Regions from separate parts of the Xanthomonas nasturtii genome, predicted to be linked through region 1. Evidence: predicted binding sites of a transcription regulator. Region 1 holds the regulator's gene; the other holds the start of a gene.

Region 1 (10,546 bases):
GTAGCCGGGCAGGCCGCGCAGGGCACGGGGCAGGGGCTTGATCACCACCTCCTCGCGGCCGCGCACCTGGTCCACCACCAGGCCGAAGCGGGTCTCGCCGGCCTGCAGCAGCACCACGGTCAGCAGCGGCGGTTGTTCGGCAGGCACGCCCAGCCAGCGGCGCAGGTCGATCAGCGGCAGGGTGTGCGAGCGGCGGTCGAGCACGGCGCGGCCGTCGAACCAGCCCAGCGAGGTCTGCGGTGCGTGCAGCACTTCGACCACGCGCGCCAGCGGCAGGGCGTAGACGGCTTCGCCGGCCTGCACCAGCAGCGTGGGCAGGATGGCCAGGGTCAGCGGCACGCGGATCATGAAGCGGCTGCCGCGGCCCAGTTCGGACTGGATCTGGATCTGCCCGCTGAGTTCGCGGATGCGCGATTGCACCACGTCCATGCCGACGCCGCGACCCGAGATGTCGGTCACTTCCGCCTTGGTCGAAAAGCCCGGCATGAAGATCAGATGCAGGCACTCGTCGGTGCTCAGGCGGGCGGCGGCTTCGGCGTCGATCAGGCCCTTGTTGCGGGCGATCTCGCGCAGGCGTTCGGGGTCGATGCCGGCGCCGTCGTCCTGGATCTCGATACTGACGTAGTCGCCTTCCTGCTGCGCCGACAGGCGCACATGGCCGCTACGCGGTTTGCCGGTGGCTTCGCGCAGGGCTGGCGATTCGATGCCGTGGTCGATGGCGTTGCGCACCAGGTGCACCAGCGGGTCGGCCAGCGCCTCGACCAGATTACGGTCTAGCTCGGTCTCGGCGCCGATCAGTTCCAGCTCCACTTCCTTGGACAAGGAGCGCGCGACGTCGCGGGCGACCTTGGGAAAGCGCGAAAACACCTTGCTCACCGGCTGCATGCGGGTGCGCATGACCGCGGTCTGCAGGCGTGCGGTGGCGATGTCCAGCGTACTCACCGCGCGGTCGAGTTCTTCATCGCGCAGGCGGGTGCGCAAGGTCTTCAAGCGGTTACGCGAGAGCACCAGTTCGCCGATCAGGTTGACGATGGCGTCCAGGCGTTTGGTATCCACGCGCACGGTCTGTTCGGCTTCGGCGCCGCCCTTGGCTGCGCCTTTGCCGGCCGCCTTGGGAGCGGGCGCATGCGCATCGTCGGCATGTGCGGCCGCCGCCGGTTTGGCAGCGGCTGCCTGAGGCACGGCCTTGACCGCCGGTGGGCCGCTCTTTGCATCGAACTGTGCAATCAACGCGGCCGGCGCGTGCGGTACCGGCTCGCCGGTGCCCATCGCATCCAGCATGGCCTGCAGATAATCCAGCGATTGCTGCGCGGCATCGAAGTGATGCGCCTGCAGCACCGCCTGGCCGGAGCGCGCCATGCCGAGGGTTTCTTCAGCGGCGTGGCACAGCTCCACCATCGGTTTGATCGCCAGAAAGCCGGCGCCGCCCTTGAGCGTGTGGAAGCCGCGGAACACCGCGTTGAGTTGGTCGGCCTCGTCTGGTGTCTGTTCCAGCGACACCAGCTGTTCGCCGAGGCGATCCAGGATTTCCTGGGCCTCGACGATGAAATCGGCAGCAATATCGTCTGGAACAGCACTCATGGTTACAACCCCAATCCGGACAGCAGGTCATCGGCGTCGTCCTGCGACACCGCGTGACGGTCCAGGCCCTTGACTGCAGGACCGGCAAGACCGCCGTCGTCTTTCTTCGGTTCGGTGCTCTTCGGCGGCAGGCCGAGCGCGCCGAAGCCTTCATGCACGCGCCGCACGATGCCGGCCACGCGCCGGATGATCTGGCCGCTCAAATCCTGATAGCTCTGCGCCAGCGACAGTTCGGTCAGGTTGTGGCGCATCTTTTCCAGCAACGCGCCCTGGTCCTGATTCAGACCGCCATCGCGCAACTGGTTGGCCAGCTCGCGGCATTCTTCGACCAGATCCAGCGTGCGATGGCTGGCCTTTTCGGTCATTTCCACCACGTGGTCCAGGCGCGAACACGCATCGTCCAGTTCGCCGGCCTCTTCGGGCACGGTGGGCAGTTCGCCCAGTGCCTGGCCAAGTTCGCGGGCGAGCCGGCTCAGGCCCTGCATCATCGGACGCGTGCGCAGGGCGGCGAGGTGGTCGACCTCGCGCTTCCACGCTGCTTCGTCACCGCTTTCCAGTGCGTCGAGCGCGCCTTGCAGGCGGTCGATCAACGCGGCGCGTTCGGCATTGGTTTCCACGGTGGCGTTCATCAGGCGGTGGCCGCCAGACGTTCGAACACCTTGCCCAGCTTTTCTTCCAGCGTCTGCGCGGTGAACGGCTTGATGATGTAGCCGTTCACGCCGCACTGCGCGGCTTCGATGATCTGTTCGCGCTTGGCTTCGGCGGTCACCATCATCACCGGCAGGTGCTTGAGCTTGGCGTCGGCGCGGATGTTGCGCAGCAGGTCGATGCCGGTCATGCCGGGCATGTTCCAGTCCGTCACCACGAAATCGAACGGGCCGGCACGCAACGCCGCCAGGGCGCTGTTGCCGTCTTCGGCCTCTGCGGTATTGGTGAAGCCGAGATCGCCCAACAGATTCTTGACGATACGTCGCATCGTCGAAAAGTCGTCCACGATCAGGATCCGCATGTTCTTGTTCACATCAAGCTCCTAACACGAAAAATTACGCGAAAAATTATTCGTCAATTTCGACACCGGCATCGGCCAGTTCGAAGACTTTGAGGCGGCCCCGCAAACGCACCACTGCCTGGCCGTGGATCTGGCACACGCGCGATTCGCTGACACCGAGCACGGCGCCGATTTCCTTCAGGTTCAATTCCTGTTCGTAGTACAGCGACAGCACCAGCTGCTCGCGCTCGGGCAACTGGCCGATGGCCTTGCCCAGCTCGCGGCCGAATTCGCCACGCTCCATCATCTGCTGCGGGTTGGGGCCACCCTTGGCGGTGGTGTCCAGCTCGCCGTGATCTTCGATGCGCGATTCCAGGCTCAGCACCTGGCCACGTGCGGCGTCTTCCATCAGACGCAGGTAGTCGGGCAGCGGCATTTCCATCGCGGCAGCCACTTCGGTGGCGGCGGCGGCGCGGCCGGTGTTCTGTTCGATCTTGCGCACGGCGGCAGCGGCGTCGCGGGCGCGGCGGTGCACCGAACGCGGCACCCAGTCGCCACGTCGAATCTCGTCGATCATCGAGCCGCGGATGCGGATCGAGGCATAGGTTTCGAACGAAGCGCCCTGTTCGGAGTCGTAGCTGCGCGAGGCTTCGATCAGGCCGATCATGCCGGCCTGGATCAGGTCGTCCACTTCCACGCTGGCCGGCAGACGCGCCGCCAGATGGTGGGCGATGCGGCGGACCAGGTCGGCGTGCTGGGTCACCACGTCGTTGGCGTTGTTGCGCTGCACGGCGCGGTACTGCGCGCTGGCCGTGGTTGCGGTAGCGGTGCTCATGCGGCCACTCCCCGTTGGATGATGCGTTCGACAAAGAACTCGACGTTGCCGCGCGACACGGTGGGGGCCTGCCAGCGCGAGGTACGGCGTGCGATTTCTGCGATGGCCTGCGCCGACGGGCTGGACGGGTAGGCCTTGATGACGGGCTGCTGCCGCTGCACCGACAGGCGCAACCAGTCGTCCTGCGGCACGTGGCCGAGATAGTTCAGCGACACATCGCCCAGGAACTTTTCGCACACGCGCGAGAGCTTGTCGTACAGCAGGCGGCCTTCGTTGGGGTCGCGCACCATGTTGGCGATGATCTGCAGGCGGTCTACGCCGCGTTCGCGGGAGAGCACCTTGATCAGCGCGTAGGCGTCGGTGATCGAGGCCGGCTCGTCGCAGACCACCACCACGGTGTCCTGGGCGGCCTGGCAGAAGGTCAGCACGCTGTCGGTGATGCCGGCGGCGGTGTCGATGACCATCACGTCCAGGTCGCGTTCCAGTTCGGAGAACACGTTGACCAGGCCGATGTGCTGGGCCGGGGCCAGTTCGGCCATGTGGCGGCGACCGGACGCGGCCGGCACCACCAGCACGCCGCCGGGGCCTTCGATGATCACTTCATCGAGCGTGCAACGGCCGGCGATCAGGTCGGCCAGGGTGTACTTGGGCGAGAGTCCCAAGACCACATCCAGGTTGGCCAGGCCAAGGTCGGCGTCCAGCAGCAGGGTGCGTTTGCCCATGTCGGCAAGCGCCACGGCCAGGTTGGCGGAGATGTTGGTTTTACCCACGCCACCCTTGCCACCGGTCACGGCAATGGTGCGCACCGGGCCCAAGGGCTCGGGACGGGTCGCCGACAGGGGGAAGGCGTTGGTCAGCTTGGCGTATTCACGCGACTGCATGGTTGTGCTCCGGAGTACAGGGCTTATCGGCAGCGCGCCGCAAATCTTCAAGACGAAGAACGAGACTGGCGGCATTGGCGCGGTGCAGGTCGTCAGGGACCCGCTGTCCGTCAGTCACCCAGGTGATGGGCATTTGGTGGTCGACCACCACCGACAAGGCGCTGCCGAAGCGGCCGGTCTCGTCGAGTTTGGTCAGCACCACGCCTTGGGGTTTGGCGTGGGCGAAGCGGCGTACGACCTCGTCGAGGTCGGAAAAATGGGCGTTGGCGGGCAGCACCAGCAGCGAGGTGACCTGCTGGGCGGCGCGCAGCCAGTTCAGCTGCGCGGCCAGGGCGCGGTCGCGCTGGCCCATGCCGGCGGTGTCGATCAGTACCAGCTTGTAATCGCGCAGACGCTCGAGCAGGTCCAGCAGGCTTTCGGCGCTGTCGGCTTCGTGCACCGCGATGCCGAGCTGACGGCCGTAGCTGTGCAGCTGCTCGCGGCCGCCGACGCGCTGGGTGTCGGTGGTCACCAGGGCCACGTCGCGCGGGGCGTGCTGGGCAGCGAAGCGCTGGGCGAGCTTGGCGATGGTGGTGGTCTTGCCGGCACCGGTCGGGCCGACCAGGGCGATCACGCCGCCGCGTTCCAGCGGGTCGACCGGGGCGACCGGCAGACGCTTGGACAACAGGCCCAGCATCAGCCCGCGGCCACGGTGCAATTCGGTATCGGCCGGAATCTGCAGGGCCACGTCGCGGATCAGGCCGGCGTCGAAGCCGTAGTCGTCCATCAGCTCCAGGGCCTGCGCACGCACCGGGGAGCCACGCAGGCGCTCGTCGGTGAGGCGGTTCATTTCGCGCTCGATCATCTGGCGCATCAGCGCCAGCTCGCCACGCAACTGCTTGAGTTCTTCATCGTTCTGCGGCGCCGGGGCGGCGGCGACCGGCACCGCGGCCAGCGCCACCGGGGCGACCACCAGCGGCGGCAGTGCGGCCGGCGGCAGGATCTGCGGCAGCGCGTCGTCCAGATCGAAGTCGGCTGCGTCGTCGCGGTCGTCTTCGTCCTGGCCGTAGCCGGCATGCACGGGGGCAGCGGCGGCGGCCATGATCGGGGTCGGCGCCTGCACCGGGGCGGCATGCACGGCCGGGCGCTGCACCGGGGCGGTCGTCAAAAAGTCGGCGAACAGCTGTTCCGGCACGGCCGACAGCGCGTGTTCCTGGCGCGGTGCAGTGGTGACGGCAACCGCGTGGGCCAGCGCCTGGGCGGCCGGCGAAGGGATGGAGGCGGTGCGCACCGGTGCGGCGACCGGCGCCTGGCGCGGCACGTTGACCGGCTGGCGCAGCGCCATGGCGGCGATCATGTCTTCGGCGGCGCTGGCAACGCGCTGGCGCTGGCTCACGTTGGCCTCGGCAGCCGGCTTGAGCGGCGCGTGCACCGGCGCGGCCGGGCGGGCAGGGGCTTGCGGGGCAGCTGCCTGCTGGATGGGCGCCGGCTCGCTGTGTGCAGCCGGCGGCTCGGAGCGCGCGGTTTCCAGGGCGCGCTGCACGAGTTCTTCGTCGTAGTTGCTGGCAGCGACGATCTCGATGCCTTCGGCGGTGCGACGGTTGGACAGGATCACTGCGTCCGGGCCGTGTTCTTCACGCACCATGCGGAATGCGGTGCGCATGTCCGGGGCAACGAAGCGTTTGATTTTCATGCGAAGTGCCTCCAGGAACGGGACCCGCCGGACGCCGGGCGGGTGCGCGATGAATGTGGGTGTGTTGCCAGCGTCATGAGTTGCCTGTCCCGTTCGTTGTTCCAAGTCCTGCGCGCGCCCCGTAGCGGTGTTGCTGGCTGCGGTCTCGCCAGAGCTAATGCATGCGGTGTGCCAAAACGGGATGCCGGGGTTCCGGCGCGGGGATCCGGGTGATCGGGGACGGGGCGGAATCTGTGCGTTCGGCCCGGGTTGGCGCTTTCAAGTCATTGGCATGCTTGACATTTTTTGCGGCAGCGCAATACGTGGGCGTCACCGTGCCGGTCGATGCGCCGGCGGGCTGGGCGCCGAACGTGGCGGGCCCGGAACGCCTGGAAATGGCTGGTGTCGTGCAATCGATTGGAGGTCCGGGCCAGTGGCGGCTTTCCGACGCCGGAGACGGCGGTCGGTCGCCGGTCTGCAGGCATTGCCGGCCGGCGTGGTGACGGCGGGGAGCTGACAACTCCTTAGGAGCGCCCTTGGGCGCGACGGACTGTCCCGGTAACGCCTGTCGCGCCGAAGGGCGTTTCTACAAGGGGCAGCGCAGCGTGTCGCAGGGCACCTGGGCGCGATGGGGCGTTCCGGTAACGCCCTCGCGACCGAGGTCGCTCCTACATAGGGCGGCGACCTTGCCCGGTCCACGGCATGTCATGGGTTGCGCGGCGTAACAGCGCAAACCTCAGCTGATGGTGCCGACCAGCTTCAGGCGCTTGTCTTCCGGCACTTCGCTATAGGCCAGCACCGACAGGGTCGGCACGCTGTGGCGGACCAGACGGGCCAGGGCGGCGCGGACCTGGCCGGGCACCAGCACCACGGCCGGTTCGTTGCGGGCTTCCTGCTTGCCGACGCAATCGGCCAGGCTCTGGTGCAGGCGCTCGGCCAGGCCGGGTTCCAGCGCCACGCCGTTGCCGTGGGTGGATTCCTGCAGCACGCGCTCCAGCTGCGGGGCCAGGGTGAATACCGGCAACTCGGCCGACATGCCGGCGATTTCCTGCACGATGAAGCGGCCCAGCGAGGTGCGCACGGCGGCAGTGAGGGTGGCCGGGTCCTGGCTGTGCGGGGCGTGCTCCACCAGCGCTTCGACGATCTTGCGCAGCTGGCGCACCGGGATGCGCTCGATCAGCAGGTTCTGCAGCACGCGCACCACCACCGACAGCGGCAGCGCCTTGGGGGTGAGGTCTTCGACCATCTTGGGCGCGGTCTTGGCCAGGGTGGCCAGCAACTGCTGCACTTCTTCGTGGCCGAGCAGTTCCGGGGCGTGTTCGCGGATCAGGTGCGACAGATGCGTGGCGACCACGGTGGCCGGGTCGACCACGGTATAGCCCATCGATTCGGCATAGGCGCGCTGATGCGGCTGGATCCAGGTGGCGTCCAGGCCGAATGCGGGGTCCTTGCCGGGAATGCCGTCGAGCTGGCCGAGCGCGCCGCCCGGGTCCAGCGCCAGCTCACGGTCGGAATAGATTTCGGCGGTGGCCACCGGCACGCCGTGCACCAGCAGGCGGTAGGCGTTGGCCGACAACTCCAGGTTGTCGCGGATATGCACCGGCGGCACCAGGAAGCCGATGTCCTGGGTGAGCTTGCGGCGCACGCCCTTGATCCGCGCCATCAGTTCGCCGCCCTGGTTCTTGTCCACCAGCGGGATCAGCCGGTAGCCCACTTCCAGGCCCAGCGGGTCGATCGGGCGCAGTTCGTCCCAGCTCAATTCCGAACTGGCCTGGGCGGCGGTGGCGGCCGCAGCCGCCTGCGGATCGGTGGCCGGGTCGCCGGTGGGGGCGACCACCAGGCTGCGCTTGTACATTTTCCAGGCGATCACGCCCAGGATCAGGCCCAGCGTCAAAAACGCGACGTTCGGCATGCCCGGCACCAGGCCGACCAGGCCCAGGATGGCGGCCGCTACCGCCAGGGCGCGGTGCTGGCCGAACACCTGGCTGATCATGGCACCGCGCATGTCCTGCGCACGCGAGGCGCGGGTCACCAGCAAGGCGACCGAAGACGACACCAGCAGGGCCGGCAGCTGCGCCACCAGGCCGTCGCCGATCGACAGCAAGGTATACGTGGACGCGGCATCCATGAAGCTCATGCCGTGCTGGAACATGCCCACCGCCATGCCGCCGATAAGGTTGATGAACAGGATCAGGATGGCGGCGATGGCGTCGCCGCGGATGAACTTGTTGGCACCGTCCATCGCGCCGTAGAAGTCGGCTTCCTCGCGCACTTCTTCGCGCCGGGCCTTGGCTTCCTCGCGCGTCAGCAAACCGGCGTTGAGGTCGGCGTCGATGGCCATCTGCTTGCCGGGCATGGCGTCCAGGATGAAGCGGGCGGTCACTTCCGACACGCGCCCGGCACCCTTGGTGATGACCACGAAGTTGATGATGGTCAGGATCGCGAACACCACGATACCCACGGCGTAGTTACCGCCGATCACGAACTGCCCGAAGGCCTCGATGACCTTGCCGGCTGCGGCGTGGCCGTCCTGGCCGTTGATCAGGATCACGCGGCTGGAGGCGACGTTGAGCGCCAGCCGCAGCATCGTGGTCATCAACAGCACGATCGGGAAAATGGTGAATTCCAGCGGGCGCTGCACGTACACCACCGCCAGCAGCACCATCAGCGAGATGGCGATGTTGAAGGTGAACAGCGCATCCAGCACCGGTGCGGCCAGCGGCACCATCAGCATGGACAGCATGGCCATCAAGGCCAGCGGGGCGCCCAGGCCGTTGCGCAGCAGCTCCATCACGCGGCGGGCATTCATCGGAGCGGGGCGGGCGCTCATGCGCTGGCTCCCTTGCCGAACTCATCCACGTCCAACGACGGCAATTCCGGCATCGGGCCACCGTTCCAGCCACGCAGCTGGTAGACGTAGGAGAGCACCTGGGCCACGACCGAATAGAGTCTCACGGGAATTTCCTTGCCGATTTGTGCTTCCCTATACAAGGCGCGTGCCAAAGGCGGTGCGGTGACGATCGCCACCCGGTGCTGTTCGCAGGCTTCGCGGATGCGGAAGGCCATTTCGTCCACGCCCTTGGCCACCACGATCGGGGCGCGCATCTTGCCGCCCTCGTACTTGAGCGCCACCGCGAAGTGGGTCGGATTCATCAGCACCACGTCGGCCTTGGGCACCGCTTCCATCATCTGGCGCTGCGACATCTGCATCTGCATCTGGCGGATGCGGCCCTTCACTTCCGGGCTGCCCTCGCTCTCTTTCATCTCGCGCTTGATCTCTTCGCGGGTCATCTTGAGCTTCCGCATCCAGTTCCACTTCTGGTACGGCGCGTCGATGGCGGCCAGCAGCACCAAGGCCCCGGCGGTGTAGAACAGCAGGCTCTTGGTGAAGTCCAGGCCGTTGCCCACGGCCTGTTCCAGCGGCTGGTTCACCAACGAGCGCAGGCCGTGCAGGTTCTTGGAGATGCACAGCCAGGCCGCCAGGCCGACGAACAGCAGGCGCAGGATCGACTTGACCAGCTCGGCCAGGCTGTTGCTGCCCCACATGCGTTTGATCCCGTTGGCCGGGTTGAGCTTGTTGAGGTCGGGCATGATGGCCTTGCCGGAAAAATGCAGGCCGCTCATCAGCAGCGGGCCGGCCAGCCCGGCCAGCAGGCAGACGCCGATCAACGGCAGCATCACCCACAGCAGCTGCATCAGCAGGTCGCCGAAGTGGCCAAACAGCGCCATCGGGTTTTCGCGCATTCTCGGGTCGGGGCTGAGCGCGGTCTTCATCCACACTGCCGTGCCATTGCCGATGCCGCCCGCCAGTGCCATCAGGCCAAACACGCCGGCGCCGAACACCGCGGCGGTGGACAACTCCCGCGATTGCGGGATGTTGCCCTGCTCACGCGCCTCGCGCAGGCGTTTTTCAGTGGGAAGCTCTGTACGCTCGCCGCCGTCGTCGGACTCGGACATGGAGGTGCCGGTAGGGGATTAACCCAGCTGATGCAAGCGGCGTTCCAGTTTGTGGGGCGGGGAGTCGGGAATCGGGATTGGGGATTCGGAACAGCAGTAGCCGCGAGCTGAGCCGCTGGCGGGAAGTTGTGGCTGCGTGGTGGAAGCACTGCACCGCGGAGCTGCTGCGTTGCTGTAGCGGTCTGGCCTGGTGCTCGGCTCAGCCAAGCGGCGTTTGAGCGGCTGCGTGGGCGGGCGTTTGACGCCGTGTGTTGCTCAGCCGACGAGGCGTCGCGGGCCGTCGCGCTGGGCGACCACGGTGGCGATGAAGCGCTCGGCGTCCATCGGGCGGCCCAGCAGATAGCCTTGCAGCTGGTCGCAGCCCAGCCGCTCCAGGGTGTTGCGCTGGGCGGCAGTTTCCACGCCTTCGGCCACCACCTGCAGGCGCATGGTGTGCGCCAGCGCCACCACCGCCGCCACGATGGCGATGTGTTCGGCGCTGCCGTCCATGGCCTGCACGAAGCTGCGGTCGATCTTGAGCTCGTGCGCGGGCAGCTTGCGCAGATAGAGCAGGTTGGAATAACCGGTGCCGAAGTCGTCGATGGCAATGCGCACACCCAGCGCGTTGAGCTGGCCCAGGGTGCGCAGGCAGGCGTCGGCGTCGCGCATGGCCA
Region 2 (10,546 bases), 440 kb from region 1:
GCGCTGGCGCAGCCTGGCGCGCGATGCCGACGACGGACCGCTGGGGTCGCGCGCGCAACGGGTCATGACAGTGCTGCAGGAGCAGGGCGCATTGTTCTTCGACGAAATCGCCGATGCGGCGCATTTGATGAACACCGAGCTGGAAGACGCATTGAGCGAGCTGGTGATGCGCGGCCGTGCGCAGTGCGACAGCTATGCCGGGCTGCGCGCGCTGCTGGTGCCGGCGTCCAAGCGCCCGTCGGCGCTGTCGCGCCATCGGCGCCGCGCAAGCGCCTTGGGCATTCGCGATGCCGGACGCTGGGCGCCGGTGCGTGCGTTGCCCGACTTGCCGTTAGCCGAAGCCGGCGAATGCCATCAGGACACGCTCGAACACGTCGCCCGCACGCTGCTGCGTCGCTATGGCGTGGTGTGCTGGCGGCTGCTCGAACGCGAAGCCGCGTGGCTGCCGCCGTGGCGCGAGTTGTTGCGCATGTACCAGCGCCTGGAAGCGCGTGGCGAAATTCGCGGTGGCCGTTTCATCGCCGGGCTGTCCGGCGAGCAGTTCGCGTTGCCGGAGGCGATTGCCGCCTTGCGCCGCGTGCGCGCGCGGGCGTTGCCGCAACAGTGGATCTGCGTGAGTGCGAGCGACTCGAGTAATCTGCTCGGAAGCGTGCTGCCGGGCGAGCGGGTTGCACGTGTGCCGGGCAATCGCGTCGCCTCGCTGGATGGCCTGCCGATGGCGGTATGGGCGGCAGACCGCTTCCAGGCCTTGCAGGAACTCACTCCCGAGCAGGCCGAGCAGGCGTTGCGCCTGCTACAGCGCGGCCCGGGTGCCGCCGAGCAGTCGCCGATGGAGCGCTGGCTGGCTCAGGCGCCTGGCAGCGTGGCGGCGTTGCCAGCCACGCGCGGAAGCGGCCGCGACACATAGCGGCTGTCCGCAACCACCCAGCGCCATGGCGCATCCACTGCCTTGCGGATGCCGATGCGTGGCGTTGTCAGTGGGTTGGAGGGCGAGGGCAGGCCGTCGTCTTCGATCCACAGACGCGCGGCAGCGGTGGTGAGATCCAGCCCGTTGTCGGTGGCGGTCACGCCGAAGGCCTGCGCCAGGCGGCCTGGGCCGGTGGTCAGCAATTTGACCGCCGCGCCGCCGCGTGCGGTCTGCATGCTGTCGATGCCGTCGAGCGGCTCCAATGCGCGGATCAGGACCGCATGCCCGGGCGCGCCGCCGCACACTGCGTTGATCGCCCAGTGCATGCCGTAGATGAAATACACATACAGGTGCCCTGGCGCGCCAAACATCACCCGCGTGCGCGGCGTCATGCCACGAAACGAATGCGCGGCCGCATCTTCGCTGCCGCAATAGGCTTCCACTTCGGTGATGCGCCCACGGCGCCCGTCCGCGCTGACCAGTACCTTGTTGATCAGCTGCGGCGCAACCTGGCGCGCGTCGAGCGCGTAAAACGTACGGGGCAGGGGTGTGGACGGCATGTGGCCAAGCCTAGCCGCAGGAGTGTGATGTCCCTGCGGACTGTCCCGGACAGCCCGCCATTGAGGGGTAGGGTTTTTCCGAACAGAGGCTGTTGCGAGCGCATGACCTGTCACAAAAGCGCAGATCCGTTTGCATGAATACGCATTGTGGCGATGCCTGCATCTCAAGCGTGTTTTGTCGTCGCCGATAGCCATTAGCGATTGGTTAGACACGCCGCATCGCAGCGCGCGGCACGCGCAGCGCCATCGCCATCGCCGTCATGCAGCGCATGTCGCCCACGCATCATTCTTGAGAGAACTCCCCAATGTTAGGCAACTTCAAAATCGGAACCCGGCTGATCGTGGCATTCCTGATCGTCTCGGCGATCGGCGCATGCATCGGGTGGGTGGGCTATTCCAACTCCGGCCGCATCAGCGCGCTGTCGAGTTCGCTGTATGAGCGCGAATTGCTCGGCTTGTCCAATGTCAAGGAAGCCAACATCAACCTGATCTACGCGGGCCGCGCACGCGCCAACCTGTTGCTGGCCGGCAGCGCGGAAGAGCGCCAGTCGCACGTGCAGAACATCGACAAATACACCGCCAAGGTGGTCGATCACATGAGTCGCGCACGCGGCAGTTTCGAAACCGAAGAAGGCAAGAACAAGCTGGCGCAATTCGATCGCGCCTGGCAAACGTATCTGGACGAGCGCGGGCGTTTCATCGAGGCAGCCAACCGCGAAGCGCTGCGCGAAGCCAATCCGGAACTGGCCGAGCTCTCACGCGCGGTACGTGCCAGCTCGGACGAGGTGGATACCTTGATGGCCGATCTGAGTGGCCTGCGCGAGCGCAGCGCCGCTTCGGCCAACGCGGAAACCGACGCCATCCACACGCGCAGTTCCAGGATATTGATCGCCATCATCTGCGGCGGCGTCTTGCTCGGCGCACTGCTTGGTGTGGTGATCAGCCGCAGCGTCACCGGACCGATCCGCCGCGCGGTGGCGGTGGCCAATGGCTTGTCGAAAGGCGATCTCACCATGCAGATCGATGTGCATGGCCGCGACGAAACCGCGCAACTGCTCGAAGCGATGCGCACCATGGTGCAGAAGCTGTCGCAGGTGGTCGGCGAGGTCAATACCAGTGCCGAAACCCTGGCCAGTGCCTCGGAAGAAGTCAGCGCCACTGCGCAGTCGTTGTCGCAGGCGGCCAGCGAACAGGCCGCCGGTGTGGAAGAAACCAGCGCTTCGCTGGAGCAGATGACCGCCTCGATCAGCCAGAACACCGAGAACGCGCGCATCACCGATGGCATGGCCACCCAGGCCGCAAGGGAAACCGTGGAAGGTGGCGAAGCGGTGGTCGCCACCACCCAGGCGATGAAGCAGATCGCGCAGAAGATCGGCATCATCGACGACATCGCGTATCAGACCAATCTGCTCGCGCTCAATGCCGCGATCGAGGCGGCACGCGCCGGCGAGCATGGCAAGGGCTTTGCGGTGGTCGCCGCCGAGGTGCGCAAGCTGGCCGAACGCAGCCAGGTGGCCGCGCAGGAGATCGGCGAGGTGGCCAGTTCCAGCGTGGAATTGGCCGACCGCGCCGGCCGTTTGCTGGATTCGATCGTGCCCAGCATCAAGCGCACCTCCGATCTGGTGCAGGAGATTTCTGCGGCGTCCGAAGAACAGTCCTCCGGCGTCAGCCAGATCAATTCGGCAGTCGTGCAGCTGAGCCAGACCACCCAGCAAAACGCCAGCGCGTCCGAAGAGCTGGCCGCCACTGCCGAAGAGATGAGCGCGCAGGCCGAACAGCTGCAGCAGAGCATGGCGTTCTTCCGGCTGGGCGGGCAGGGCGCGACCACTGCGCCGCCCAAGCGCGGCAAGCAGGTTGCCGCACGCCCGGCGCGTGCCGCAGGGGCGCGTGGCTGGCACAGCAATGCAGCGCCTGCGTATGCGATGTCCGAGGGCCCGGACGAAGGCCAGTTCGCGCGTTTCTGAGAGATCGACCGATGACCGCACCGACGCTTGATGTGATGCCCGGCGACGCCGATGCCGCCGCGCAATATCTGACCTTTCAACTGGATGGCGAAACCTTCGCCACCAGCATTCTCGGCATTCGTGAAATCATTCAATACCGCACGCCCACGCCGGTGCCGTCGATGCCGGATTGCGTGCGCGGGGTCATCAATCTGCGTGGCGCAGTGGTGCCGGTGGTAGACCTGCAGTCGCGGTTGGGACGTGCGGACAGTGCGATCGGCAAACGCAGCTGCATCGTGATTCTGGCTACCGAGCAGGCGCAAGCAACGCAGGTGATCGGCGTGCTGGTGGACGCGGTCAATGCAGTGATCGAACTGGCCGATCAGGACATCGAAGCGGCACCTTCGTTCGGCACGCATATCCGTCGCGACCTGTTGCGCGGCATGGGCAAGGTGGGCGAGCGCTTCGTGGTGCTGCTGGACATGGAGCAGGTGCTGCAGGTAGACGAGATCGCCGGAAATACCGATGCGCTGGCGGCCTGAGCGCTAGCACTACAACGGGTGCGCAGCGCCGGGCGCGCCGATCACCCCTGCGGGTGCCACCCGTTGAAGCGGTGCACGCGATTGCGGCCTTCGCCACGCGCCTGCTGCAGCGCGTGGCGGGCGCGGGCCAGCAAGGTGTTGCTGTCGAATGCCGTGGGTGCGGCAACATCCACCAGCCCTGCGCTGATGGTCAACGGGCCGGTGGGCCAGCTCGCCTCTTCCATGGCCTTGCGTAAGCCTTCGGCAGCCTCCAGTGCCGCAGGCGCCGAGATTGCCGGTAGCGCCACGCAGAATTGATCGCAGGCCAGACGCGCCACGATCGCATCTGACGGCAGCTGCGCTTCGAGAACGCTGGCGGCCTGCAGCAAGCTGGCGTCCGCGGCAGCCGCGCCAGCCTGCAGTTTTTGCCGTTTGAAGCCGTCCAGTTCGATCAACATGAAACCAAGTGCGGCATCCGGCGTTGCGCTGGGCGCATCTGCAAGCGCCTGCAAGGCATGCTCCAACCCGGCGCGATTCCATCGCCCGGTGAGCGCGTCGCGCAGCGCGTCCAGCTCTACCAGCCGGGCGGCCTGCTGCAGTTCGAGGGTGCTGACCACTTGCCTGGCGAGCGCCTGCAGCGCGTCGCGTTCGGCCACCGACAAACGACGCGGGCTGCGATCCAGCACGCACAGCGTGCCCAGCGCGATGCCGTCGGAGGTCAGCAAAGGCGCGCCCGCGTAGAACCGGATCTGCGGCTCCCCGGTCACCAGCGCATTGCTTACGAAGCGTGCGTCCAGATGGGTGTCGCCGACTTCCATCACCTGATCGGGTTCGAGGATGGCGTGCGCGCAGAACGACAGTTCGCGCGGCGTTTCGGCCGGCTGCATGCCAATCCTGGATTTGAACCACTGGCGGTGGGTATCGACCAGCGAAATCAGCGCCATCGGCGCGCGGCAGACCGCAGCTGCAATTGCGGTGAACGCGTCGTAGCTTGGCTCCGGTGGGGTGTCCAGCAAATCGTACGCGTGCAGCGCCACCACACGCTCATCCTCGTTGGCCGGCAAGCGCGCGCCGAAATTGGCGTTGACGCCACCTGGCAGCAGCGTGACCGGGATCAGGTTCAACGCAGGCGCGTCGGGTATCTGCATGCAAAGCACCACCGGAACAAGGCGCCATCAAGGCGATGAAAGAGGAGCGGGTTGGCACTGGTCGAAGCGGTCGCACGACAGCGATCAGCATCGGAACAACAGCGAAACACCTGTCCGGATCTTGCCACAAGACTGCCCGCGCGTATCGCTGACCCATTCCAGTCTTTGCAGGCGCCATCTTGCCCGATGAGCGGGACGGTGCAAGACATCAGCGCCGGCGATGAAGCGCGCAAGCGCGCCACAGCCAGCAGCCGCGGGAGGTGTCCTCACATCGGCTGCGGCGTTGGCTGCATCACTCCTTACTGACCCGCATTGCGGGTGGGGCGACGGCTCTGCTCGTCATGCACCTTGAGGTCTTCCTGGCCCGGGCGCTGCTTGGCGGCATCGTCGTGCTTGCGGTCCTGCTGACTCTCGGTCACCCCGTGCGCATCGTCGGCGACGGTATCGGGCTGTTGGTCCTTGTGGTTCATGGCTTGCGTCCGCTATGGAGAGAAGCCTGGACGTTAGCGCGCACGGTGTGATCCCTGCGCCACGGCGACGGCTGGCGTGCCCACGCTGTTCCGCGCGGCAGCGTCTTCCAGAACGCACAAGCCCCGGAAACATGACGTTTCCAGGGCCTGTACGTTTGATTCGATGGTGGAGCGGAAGGGGATCGAACCCTCGACCTTCGCGATGCGAACGCGACGCTCTCCCAGCTGAGCTACCGCCCCACGTACTTCGATTCTAACCACATGCCGCGCGGTTCGCCAAGGGCTGGCCGGCAGCGGCAGAGCGCGCCGCACTGGCGCGCCCGAATGCGATCACTCGCGGATCAGCGGAAATTTCAGGTCCGGGTTCTTGGCCTTCCATTCCTTGTACGACACCGAGCCTTCCCAGGCAGCGAAGGCCTTCGGGGTGCGGCCACGGCCGGACCAGGTCTCACCGGTATGCGGCAGTTCGTACTTCGGCTTCACTTCGCTGCGGCCGCTCTTGACCACTTCCTTGCGCGCAGCGGTGGTGCCGAGGTAGGCGGCAATGTCGTTGCGCTGCTTGGTGTTGAAGTGGCCGGCAAACTGCTCGAGCAGCGAGACGATGGTGGCATGCGCGGAGGATGCCTCGCTGGCGCGCTCGGTTTTCTCCTGCTCTTCCAGCTTCTGCAGCTCGTCCAGCAGCTTGGCTTTGGCTTGCGCGATGGAATCCAGTTTTGAAGAGGTATTGCTCACAGAGGTATGGCCTCGGAATAAAGAGTGGACACGCTGCCCGGAGGGCGCGCGGCATTATGCCATGTGGCCTGGGGGGCGGCCGTTAGGGAACAGGGGCTTGCACGCGGCGTGAACAGGCTTTTCACAACGCCTATTCAGGCGCTTTCGCATTGTCGCTACGGGCACTGCTTGACCCGATTCTATGGGCAGCAGGCCCGACCATGACGATACAGGAGCGGGTAATGAGTGCTGCTCGCACCGTTTTGTTGGCCGCTCCAAGCGAAAAGGTCTGCCATGAGCCTGAGCGAATACCGCCGCAAGCGCAGTTTCGACAAAACCCGCGAGCCCGAGCCGGGCAAAGCCCTGCCACAAGGCCAGCGCGCGATCTTCGTGGTGCAGCTGCATCACGCCAGCCGTCGCCATTACGATTTTCGCCTGCAGGTAGGCGATGCGCTCAAGAGCTGGGCGGTACCAAAGGGGCCGAGTTACGACCCCAAGGTCAAGCGTATGGCGGTGGAGGTCGAGGACCACCCCGTCGACTACGCCGGCTTCGAGGGCAAGATTCCCAGGGGCGAATACGGCGGTGGGCAGGTGGCGCAGTTCGACCACGGCGTGTGGGCCACCGCAGGCGACCCGGAGGCGCAGTTGGCCAAGGGGCATCTGCGGTTCGAGTTATTCGGCAACAAGCTCAAGGGCGGCTGGCATCTGGTGCGGTCCAGCAAGCCGGCACGGCAGCCGCAATGGCTGCTGTTCAAGGAGGACGACGCCTATGCCGGTACGTTGGAGGCCGACGATCTGCTGGCCGATGTCGCTGCCGCGCCTGCCGACGATGTGCGCCGCGCAGGCGCGGGCAAGGCCGTTCGCAAAGCGCTGACGCGCGTGCCGCCGCCGCAGGCCGCAAAGAAGCGCGGAACCTGGGCCAAGCAGGCGCTGGCGCTGACCAATGCACGGCGCGCCGAGATGGAAGATGGACCGTTCGCGCCGCAGCTGGCCAAGCTGGGCCAGTCCCCGCCCGCAGGCGCGCAGTGGCTGCATGAAATCAAATGGGACGGTTACCGCATCCTGGCCACCGTCACCGCAGGCAAGGTGCGCTTGTGGTCGCGCAATGCGCTGGAGTGGACCGCCAAGACGCCGGAGATTGCCGACGCCATCCAGTCGCTGGGCCTGCGCAGCGCGCAGATCGATGGCGAGCTGATTGCCGGACGCGGCACCAAGCAAGATTTCAATCTGCTGCAGGCCACCTTGTCCGGCGAACGCCAGATGCCGCTGGCGCTGGCGGTGTTCGACCTGTTGCATGTGGACGGCGTGGACATCAGCCAGGCGCCGCTGCGCGAGCGCAAGCAGCTGTTGCAGCAGGTGCTCGCGGCCGCACCCAATACGCATCTGGCCTACAGCTCGCATGTGGACGGCGATGGCAGCGAGGCGTTTCGGGTGGCCGGCGAGCAGCACTTCGAAGGCATCATTTCCAAACGCGCAGACCGCCCTTACCACGACGGGCGCAGCGACGATTGGCGCAAGACCAAGCAACTGGCCAGCCAGGAATACGCGGTTGTGGGTTACACCGCGCCCAAGGGCAGCCGCAGCGGCTTCGGCTCGTTGCTGCTGGCCACCCCGGACCCGGTGCACGGCTGGCTGTACGTGGGCCGTGTGGGCTCCGGCTTCTCCGATGCGCTGATGCACGAGGTCGCCCGGCAGCTGGAGGGCGGCGGGCGCAAGCCGACGGCGCATATCCCCACCGAGGATACCGATCTACGCAGCGCCACCTGGTTTGCGCCGCGCTTTGTCGTGGACGTGTTCTATCGCGGCATCGGTGGGCAGCAGCTGTTGCGCCAGGCATCGTTCAAGGCGCTGCGCCCGGACAAGCGCATTGCCGATCTTTCCGACAGCGATGCGGCAGATGGCGCGGCCGAAACGTGTGCCAGCAAGCGCCCGGCACCACGTGTTGCGAAAAATGAAGGGGGTGCAACCATGCAGGCGCCAAAGCGAGCGGCAACGCGTGCGGCAGCGGCCACGCGCACATCGGCGGTGGCTGCAGCTGCATCGGCCGAGATGCCGGCACTGTCCAGCCCGACCAAGCTGATCTACCCGGATATCCGCGCGACCAAACGCGATGTGTGGGACTACTACCACGCGGTGATGGATCACGTGTTGCCGCAGATCGTCGGCCGGCCGTTATCGATCATCCGCTGCCCAAGTGGCGCGGAAAAACCGTGCTTCTTCCAGAAGCACCACACTGCCGGGCTCGAGCGCGTGAGCTCGGTGAAGCTGACCGAAGAGACCGGCAACAACGCGTACTACCTTGTGGTGGAAGATGCGCCCGGCCTGCTGGAACTGGTGCAATTCAACGCGCTGGAATTCCATCCCTGGGGCTCGCATGCCGACCGCCCGGATGTTGCCGACCGTGTGGTGTTCGATCTGGATCCGGGCCTGGATGTGCCGTTTTCCGAAGTCAAACGGGCGGCGAACGATATCCGCAAGCTGCTGGCGCAGCTGGAGCTGGAATCGTTCTTGCGTGTTTCCGGCGGCAAGGGGCTGCATGTGGTGGTGCCATTGAACCCGGGCTGCGATTGGGAGGTGACCAAGCGCTTTGCCAAGAGCTTTGCCGACGCATTGGCGCAGGCCGAGCCGGACCGGTTCGTTGCCACAGCCACCAAGCGCCTGCGCAACAAACGCATCTTCGTCGACTATCTGCGCAACGGCCGCGGTGCCACCGCGGTGGCGTCCTACTCGTTGCGTGGCCGACCGGGGGCGCCGGTCGCGTTGCCGCTGCCATGGTCGGACCTGTCCAAGTTGCAGCGCGCCGATGCCTTCACCTTGCGCGATGTCCCCGAGAAGCTGCGCCGCCGTCGCAAGGACCCGTGGGCGGACATGGACCGTATCCAGCAGAACCTGGCGCGCTGGGCGGAGCAGGATGAAGATTGACGCGGCGTGCCGTTGATCAGGCCAATGCGCCGCCAGCCATGTGTGACGATGCTGGGCATCGACGTGGTTGGGTCAAGCATTCGGCGTCGTTCACGCCCATCCGAGCGCTGTCGCCAGGTTGCTGTCAGCGGCCTTGGTGCCAGCTCACCGACACACCACGAAAAGCCCGCATCGCTGCGGCCTTGAGGTGCGGGAGGCGCAGTCGCACTAGGCCGCAGTCTCTTCCAGCAACGGCATCACCTGCGCTTCCAGCACTGCGCGGCGCCATTGGCCCAGCGCCGCGGGCCAGCTGCGCTGCTCGATCAGGGTTTCCAGATGTCGGCGCGAGGCCAGCAGGCCATCCGGCAGACCGAGTTCGCGGCTGCGCTGCGCCACGGTGTCCTGCAGTCGCTTGAGCACGGCCTTGTTGCCGTCGGTGGCGGCTTGCGCCAGCGGCGCATGCTCTTCGTCGGGCAGCGGCGTATTGAGCGCGTCCCACACCGCAGTGGCGAGCTTGCGCGGCGCCTTGGGGAATTTGTCGAACTGGCGCAGCAACGCGTCCAGATCGGCGGGTGGAAACCGCGCCAGCTGGCTGGCCAGTTCGTTGTCCAGGATCCAGCTGCGCGGGCGATCGCTCTGACGTGCCTGCAGGTCGCGCCAACGCAGCAGCCGCAGCAGCCGACGTTGCGCCGCCGGCTCCAGGAATTGCGCGGTGCGCAGGCTCACGTGCGGCCAGCGTTCGCCATCGTCGTGCTCCACCGTGGCGAGCAGGCGCTGCGCATCTTCGTCCAGCCAGCCCAGGCGGTCCTGCTCGGTAAGACGGCGGGTGAGTTCGTCGTGGATGGCGAACAGGTAGCGCACGTCGTCGGCGGCGTATTCCAGCTGCGACGGCGATAGCGGGCGACGCATCCAGTCCGAACGCGTCTCGCCCTTGGTCAGCAAGGTGCCGGTCACTTCCTGCACCAGTTTCTGATAGCCCATGCCGCCGCCGACACCGGCCAGCGCCGCGGCGATCTGGGTGTCGAACAGCGGCCGCGGCAAGACGCCGCACGCGCATTTGAACGTGACCAGGTCTTCGCTGGCGCTATGCATCACCTTGACGATGTCGGTGGCGGTCAGCCACTCCTTGAGCGCCGCGTTCATGCCGGGAATCAGCGGGTCGATCAGCAGGATCTCCTCGCCGATGGCCATCTGCACCAGCGCCAGCTGCGGCCAGTAGGTGCGTTCGCGAATGAATTCGGTATCCAGGCCGATGCGCGACGGGCGCGCTGCCTGTAGACGTTCGGTCAGCTCGGAGGGGTGGGTGATCCAATGGGGCACGTGATTTCCGTCGACAGCAAGGGTTTGCGCAGAACGCGCAGAATAGCCTAACGTCGCGATCGCCT

What was found. Region 1 encodes FliA, which starts transcription of late flagellar genes. Its sites were predicted from a motif close to TAAAGTTTNNCNNNCNNNGGCCGATAA; they were not measured.
Region 2: M3O59_RS11815 (methyl-accepting chemotaxis protein) is a predicted target of FliA. The motif match lies at 1,632-1,658, and genes of this name have one in related genera.

Annotation. Positions count from the first base shown of each region.
Region 1 covers NZ_CP142084.2:2,246,035-2,256,580, forward strand. The annotation lists gene M3O59_RS09765 (chemotaxis protein CheA) at 1-1,581, opposite strand, end outside; gene M3O59_RS09770 (protein phosphatase CheZ) at 1,584-2,210, opposite strand; gene cheY (chemotaxis response regulator CheY) at 2,210-2,602, opposite strand; gene M3O59_RS09780 (RNA polymerase sigma factor FliA) at 2,637-3,404, opposite strand; gene M3O59_RS09785 (MinD/ParA family protein) at 3,401-4,285, opposite strand; gene flhF (flagellar biosynthesis protein FlhF) at 4,272-5,957, opposite strand; gene flhA (flagellar biosynthesis protein FlhA) at 6,673-8,745, opposite strand; gene flhB (flagellar biosynthesis protein FlhB) at 8,763-9,893, opposite strand; partial or broken gene M3O59_RS09805 (putative bifunctional diguanylate cyclase/phosphodiesterase) at 10,149-10,546, opposite strand, start outside.
Region 2 covers NZ_CP142084.2:2,682,619-2,693,164, reverse strand. The annotation lists gene M3O59_RS11825 (DEAD/DEAH box helicase) at 1-907, shown strand, start outside; gene M3O59_RS11820 (DNA-3-methyladenine glycosylase) at 847-1,467, opposite strand; gene M3O59_RS11815 (methyl-accepting chemotaxis protein) at 1,773-3,431, shown strand; gene M3O59_RS11810 (chemotaxis protein CheW) at 3,443-3,952, shown strand; gene M3O59_RS11805 (sensor domain-containing diguanylate cyclase) at 3,994-5,079, opposite strand; gene M3O59_RS11800 (hypothetical protein) at 5,379-5,549, opposite strand; tRNA gene M3O59_RS11795 (tRNA-Ala) at 5,714-5,789, opposite strand; gene M3O59_RS11790 (H-NS histone family protein) at 5,880-6,281, opposite strand; gene ligD (DNA ligase D) at 6,555-9,182, shown strand; gene rnd (ribonuclease D) at 9,390-10,481, opposite strand.